Regions from separate parts of the Peribacillus sp. NPDC101481 genome, predicted to be linked through region 3. Evidence: riboswitches for the same ligand, from Rfam matches in the RefSeq annotation. Region 3 holds a riboswitch; each other region holds the start of a gene.
The links. A riboswitch is a leader RNA that binds a small molecule or an ion and turns the genes downstream of it on or off. The one in region 3 is predicted to bind S-adenosylmethionine.
Positions count from the first base shown of each region.

Region 1: another riboswitch for S-adenosylmethionine. It lies ahead of ACIROD_RS22795 (sugar ABC transporter substrate-binding protein); the one in region 3 lies ahead of ACIROD_RS02445 (bifunctional homocysteine S-methyltransferase/methylenetetrahydrofolate reductase).
Region 2: another riboswitch for S-adenosylmethionine. It lies ahead of metK (methionine adenosyltransferase); the one in region 3 lies ahead of ACIROD_RS02445 (bifunctional homocysteine S-methyltransferase/methylenetetrahydrofolate reductase).

Region 1 covers NZ_JBIWNJ010000004.1:243,975-246,247, reverse strand. Annotated here, with positions in the region: gene ACIROD_RS22800 (GTPase domain-containing protein) at 1-784, shown strand, start outside; SAM riboswitch class I at 880-985, shown strand; gene ACIROD_RS22795 (sugar ABC transporter substrate-binding protein) at 1,101-2,213, shown strand; gene ACIROD_RS22790 (sugar ABC transporter ATP-binding protein) at 2,271-2,273, shown strand, end outside.
Region 2 covers NZ_JBIWNJ010000005.1:136,137-138,409, forward strand. Annotated here, with positions in the region: gene metK (methionine adenosyltransferase) at 1-1,056, opposite strand, end outside; SAM riboswitch class I at 1,220-1,381, opposite strand; gene pckA (phosphoenolpyruvate carboxykinase (ATP)) at 1,799-2,273, shown strand, end outside.
Region 3 covers NZ_JBIWNJ010000001.1:534,251-536,523, forward strand. Annotated here, with positions in the region: gene ACIROD_RS02445 (bifunctional homocysteine S-methyltransferase/methylenetetrahydrofolate reductase) at 1-1,118, opposite strand, end outside; SAM riboswitch class I at 1,223-1,321, opposite strand; gene ACIROD_RS02450 (MOSC domain-containing protein) at 1,433-2,083, opposite strand.

The sequences.
Region 1 (2,273 bases), on a different contig from region 3:
GGACGAAGTGAAAAATCAGCTTTATTCAAAAATTCCTGAATTACTGAGGGATTGCTCTAAATCGTTAACGGAAAGCAGTGATTTCAGTCAGGTCCATGTACAGTTAAATCAGGAAATGAATGAGCGGATTCAAAACTTCATTTCTGACAAGATCATGCCTCAATATTACCGTTCTCTTCAAGACTGGATTGCCAGTTCCCAAATGGAGTTCTCACAAAGCCAGCAGTTTATGGATGAGATGAGTGCCGGTTTCAATGAATTATACAAAGAAGAACGGATTACGCTTGCAGGCGACTTCAGAGTATTGGATGACTGGCGCCGTGATGCCGACAGGATGACAAGCAGCATCCGCATCGAAAACGTCAATATCCTTTTGCGCAGGACTCCATCTCAATTACTGCTTAAAGGGGCAGGGAAGCTGTTTGGGGCGATACCGCAAAATAAAGCCAATATGTACAATCGTTATAAGAAATACCTGGAAAGTGAAGATTACCTGGATGTTGCGGAAATGATCACGGAGCGTTTCCTTACCCAATTTGGATTGTTTGAAAAATCTTTGGATCGTGACATCTCCCTTTTCTATCGCGGTTCATTTGCATTACTTCAAAAAACGATAGAGCAAACGCAGACTGAAATAAAAGACTACCAGGCTGCATTGGAGCATATGAAACAAAATCCGGAAGTTTACCGTGACCCTATCACTTTGTTCGAAGTGAAATTAAGGCAGTTGGAGCGGCTTGAAAAGATTGAGAAAAAGCGTCTAGCCCAGCTTCAAAGAAAATAAAAAATAACGGGGAACATTTCAAATATTCAAAAATCTATTGACTTTACGACTATATCCCTATAAAGTGATAATTACGAAAACGTAACACGATATATCTCTTATCAAGAGTGGCGGAGGGACTGGCCCTAAGATGCCCAGCAACCGTTCCATTAGGAATTGGTGCTAAATCCTGCAAAACAGAAATGTTTTGACAGATAAGAGAGGGACAAGTCTGCAAAACAGCCGATTAAACCTCTCTATATTAGAGAGGTTTTTATTTTGGGATTTACACCAACTTAACTGATAAGACTAATAAGAAAAAATGGAGGGAAACAAGATGAAAAGGTCTATTAAAGGTATATTCATTTCAGCCATCGCTTCCGCTTTGCTTTTAACGGGGTGCTCTACAGGTCAGAGTTCCACAGAGTCGAAGAAAGAAGAAAAAGTATCATTTGAAAATGTTCCGGAAAGATTCGCTGATGGAGATGGAGCCAGAATCAAAGTGATCCGTAAAATTGGCGGTGATGATCATACGGCCCAATACCTGGCGGGGGCGAAGGAAGAAGGAGAAGCACTGGGGTTTCAAGTGGATACTTACACAGCCAATGGTGATACGGCTAAATTCCATGATGCGATAGCGCAGGCTTTGGAGGAAGATTATGACGGCTATATCATTTCACATGGTGATGATGCAGCAACTGTGAATGACGTTCAAAAGTTGGTTGATGCAGGTAAAAGCGTTGTCACATTCGATTCAATAAGCGATCTATCTAAAATAGAAGGCGTGACATTAACTTCACAAGATGATGAAGCGTTGGCAACACTGGCTTTTGATAAGCTGATAAAAGAACAGAAAGGTAAAGCGGCAATTGCATACCTTTGGGTGGACGGTTTTCCTCCAATGGTAAGAAGAAATGCAGTCTATCAGGAAAAATTAAAAGAAAATCCTGGAATCAAAGAAGTCGAAAGATTCGGAGTGGCATCTGCTGATACATCGGTTCAGACACAAAATGCTGTAGCCGCAATGCTGAATAAATACCCTAAAGGTAAATTGGATGCCATTTTCGCAACATGGGATGCCTTTGCTATCGGTGCAGCCCGGGCGATTAAAGAGGCGGGCCGCGATGAAGTGAAGATATATGGAATAGATGTCTCGAATGCAGATCTCCAGGAAATCCAATCGGCTGATAGCTCATGGTCCTACACGGCAGCAGTAGATCCCAAGTTGATCGGTGCAGTGAATATGAGGATATTGGCTAAAAAATTAGCGGGCGAAGAAACGCCGCAAACCTATGACTTGAAGGCTTCACTTATTTCACAAAAGCAAATCCAAGCGTCTAAAGAAGCGGTGAACATGGCAAATCTGTCTGGTATTGTCGATGGCTGGGGTGTATCGACGGAATTTGAAGAAGATTGGATGAAGGTTTTGAAAGATCATTATAAAAATTAAAAAGAGACACTCTCTTTCAAGTAGAAGGGAGTGTCTGTTCAATAAGGGGGAATGGACATG
Region 2 (2,273 bases), on a different contig from region 3:
TGGACGAAGGTCGAAGTTAGCACGAACTAGGTCAACAAGGACTTCTTCGCTAACTGTACCAGTTCCGAACGTATCAATTGAAATCGATACAGGCTCTGCCACACCGATTGCGTATGCCAATTGAACTTCCGCTTTGTCGGCAAGGCCGGCTGCCACGATGTTTTTCGCAACATAACGAGCAGCGTATGCAGCAGAACGGTCAACTTTAGTAGCATCCTTACCAGAGAATGCACCGCCGCCGTGACGAGCGTATCCGCCGTAAGTATCAACGATGATTTTACGTCCAGTAAGACCAGCATCCCCTTGAGGTCCGCCAATTACGAAACGGCCAGTCGGGTTGATGAAGTATTTAGTTTGAGCATCGATCAATTCAGCTGGAACGACCGCTTTGATCACATGTTCTTTTAGATCGGCTTGAATTTGTTCAAGCGTAATTTCAGCATCATGCTGTGTAGAGATAACGATCGTATCTACACGTACAGGACGGTTATTCTCATCATATTCCACAGTTACCTGTGTTTTACCATCAGGGCGTAAGTAAGCAAGAGTTTCATCTTTACGAACTTGAGCCAGGCGGAATGAAAGTTTATGCGCCAATGAAATCGGAAGCGGCATAAGCTCTTCTGTTTCATTACAAGCAAATCCGAACATAAGACCTTGGTCCCCTGCACCGATTGCATCGATTTCTTCCTCTGACATGTTTCCTTCACGAGCTTCCAATGCTTTATCGACTCCAGCTGCGATATCGGCAGACTGCTCATCAATGGAACTCAACACTGCACAAGTTTCAGCATCGAAACCGTATTTCGCACGTGTGTAGCCAATTCCTTTAATCGTATCACGAACGATACGCGGAATATCCACGTAAGCGGACGTTGTAATTTCACCAGCAACAAGTACAAGACCTGTTGTTACACTAGTTTCACACGCAACACGTGCATTTGCATCCTTAGCTAGGATAGCATCTAAAATGGAATCTGAAATCTGATCACAAATTTTGTCCGGATGGCCCTCTGTAACAGATTCAGAAGTAAATAGACGTTTCTTTGACATCATATTTCCTCCTTGGAAGTTAGTATGTTGTAGGCATAAGCCTGATTTTTACGGAACTCGTTTCCCTCATTAGTTTCAACTATAGACACAGAATTACTTATGAAAAACACAAAAACCTTCCCTGGCAAATGAGGAAAGGTTTAAAATTCTGTCTTCTATCCTTTCACTCTTATCGTTCAAGGGTTTTTACCTTGCTCAGGTTAGCACCATCACCACTATTCCTTGAAGATCTTCGCTTTATTTTCGGCGATCGATCTTGGAGTCAAGTTCAATATGGCAGGTTGCTGGGTTTCAAAGGGCCTGTCCCTCCACCAACTCGGGATAAGAGAATCCGTACAATTTAAGATATTATCGTATATGGTTGGAATTTGTCAATGCTTTTCTAAAAAGAACATTTCCGCCCAGTATGGCTTTCTTTTGAAAAAAGTGTTGATACAGCGTCTTAGAAGGGTTTACAATGCAAAATACGAATAGAAATGTTGGAAATTGCCATTAATAATAAGTATTAAGCATACGAAAAACCACTTCACCATTGGAAATATATTGCTTACTTACTTCCTATTAAAATAAAATTGACTTCATTAAAGTATATGTGATAATCCTGACTCGGTTCCTGCCGGAATAAAATGATTAACGCGGCCAGCTGAAAATAATCACAAATTAGAAGAAATAGTATAGACTATTTAAATGAATGTGTTATACTAATTGTAATCTAAAAACTTAAACAAAGGAAGGTACCTCATATATGAATTCTGTAGATGTTTCTAATGAGTTACACCAGTTATTAACAGGAAACAATGTGCAAACTCAACTTTCAGTTCCTCAATTGGTCGAAAAAGTATTAAGCAGAAATGAAGGCGTTTTAACATCAACCGGCGCAGTAAAAGCTGAAACTGGCAAATATACTGGTCGTTCACCTAAAGATAAATTTATCGTGGAAGAAGCATCTGTTAAAGATAAAATCGATTGGGGTTCAGTGAACCAGCCAATTTCCGAAGATGTGTTCAATAAACTATATAATAAAGTAGTTGACTACCTAAAAGCAAAAGAAGAGATTTTTGTTTTTAAAGGTTTCGCTGGTGCAGACGAATCATCTCGTCTCCCAATCCGTGTTGTTAATGAATATGCTTGGCATAACCTTTTCGCCCATACTTTGTTCATCCGTCCAAATGAAGAGGAACTAAGAGGTCACGAAGCTGAATTCACAATCCTTTCTGCAC
Region 3 (2,273 bases):
TTCAGTAGGTTAGCCAGAGCATCATTCGATATCCTTGGTGAGGCAAGTGAATTATCCGCTAGTGTAATGGAATCGACCCCTGCTTTTTTCAAAACCTCTGCACCGGTCATGAAGCTCTCTATTCCCAGCTTTTTAGGTGGATCAAGTTCAACCAGGATCGTCCTTTCCGTCTTGGCCTTTTCGTACAGTGGAAGTTCCAATTCTCTTTCGTTCACTTCAATTATTTCTATTTCACGGGATTTCGTAACTTTCTCTTTTACGGGAGCAAAACTTCCGATCGCATTCTTTACAGCTTGAATATGCAGTGGCGTCGTTCCACAGCACCCGCCTATGATAGCGGCACCTTGCTCACGAAGTTCCACTGCACTTGAACCGAAATATTCCGGCACGGCTTTATAGACGAGCCTTCCATCCACATAATCAGGGAGGCTGGCATTAGGGTATATGGCAATCGATGCTTGCTTTGGCAAACTCACTTCTTCCAAGGCCCTGATCATATGATGTGGACCAAGACGGCAATTCACCCCAACAACATCGGCACCCAATTGCTCGAGTTTTTGAAAGGCTTCATTTAAATGGATTCCATTTTGGAGATTACCCAGTTCATGCATCGAGACATTTGCGATGATCGGCAGTCCAGTTTCATTTTTTACGATTTGCAGAACGGTTTCCAGCTCTTCCAGGTCATAAAATGTTTCCAAGAGAATCCCATCAGGATTTTCCATCAACAGACTGTATAGCTGTTCACGAAACCCCCGTTTAATCTCTTCCATGCTTAAATCCGATTTTCTGATACTCCGTTGTGCCCCTATGGTACCGAAGACATAAGCCTTTCCTTTTGCCGCTTTTTTAGCAAGAATGACTCCCTGGCGATTGATTCTGCTTACTTCATCTTCAAGTCCATACCGTTTCAATTTGTTGAAATTGGCTCCGTATGTATTCGATTGAAGGATATCTGCACCAGCTTCCAGATAGGCACGATGGATAGACTCTATTTGATCCGGATTCGTGCAGTTTAATTCCTCATAACATTGATCGATGCCATTTGAGTACAATAAGGTGCCCATTGCCCCTTCCCCAACCAGCATTCTTTCTTTCACTTCTTTACGAAAATTCATCATTACACCCTCTCTCAAAAACAGTCCTGTTTTTGTCGTATTTTATGAGTATGAGAGAAAAGGAAAAAAAACCTTCTCAAAGAAGAAGGTTTTTTGAAACATTCTCCTCATCTATCAAGCTCTGCTTGCTGGATTTAGCACCTTTGCCTAAGCTGGTTGCTGAGGTTTCTTCGGGCCAGTCCCTCCACCTCTCTCGATAAGATCCATTTATATAATTTTCACAAGATTTCAAAATTAGATTATATTTAATTTACATTAATAATCTGTCAATTTCAATACCTGATCGACATTTTTTTCACTTTTGCAAAAATGATTCAATCTTTTGCAGCCTGAACCCTCTTCAAGATTCTTTGTTTCCAGTCTTCCGCTAATGGGTCCAGAGTAAGTAAAGCCTTGGCGCCTTCCAGCCCATCTCGTTTATGAAGGATTACCTCTGCTGCATAATGAACTGAAATTTTTTCTTGCGAACGATCTATTAGCACGATCTCGTTTTGTTTATTTATCGTTCCTTCTTGAAGTACTCTTGCAAAATAACCAGTGAAACTCGTTTTCAGCACGAGTTCCAAAAACTTAGGTTCTTGATTGAAGTGGGAAATGGTCGAACAAGGTATCCTCCCCTGGTTAATTTGAACAATCACATCGCCTATTTGATAAATATCGCCGATAAACGTGGTTTCTTCCCTCATCCCCGCTACGGTTAAATTTTCACCGAATGCTGGGATATCCAGCTTTTTAGAGAATCTCTCATTCCATAATGAATAATGCTCAAAGGGGTAAAAGCACAAAGCCCGATCAGGACCTCCATGGAACTTTTCATTACCTACCCCATCACCAATTATGCCTGATTTAGTCACTTTCACATTATCCTGTGCTTGTTTATCCATGGCTGAAAAGATATCGACATTCGAAAAACTTTCATGTTTCGGCTTTCCGGCCTGAAGTGATTTGATTTTTCCATTTTCCATTTTGCATCTTCCATTCATATTTAATTTATATCATCCTATATGTATAAATTATACTAAAAATCCATTATATTAGTAGTTTTTAAAAATATATGAAGTGAAAAAGCCACATGAGCCGTTAAATGGGCGAAATATCATTGATTTCCTGAAAAATCCATAGGTTAGTTTCAGTAATTTTGTTGCTATTTCAGAA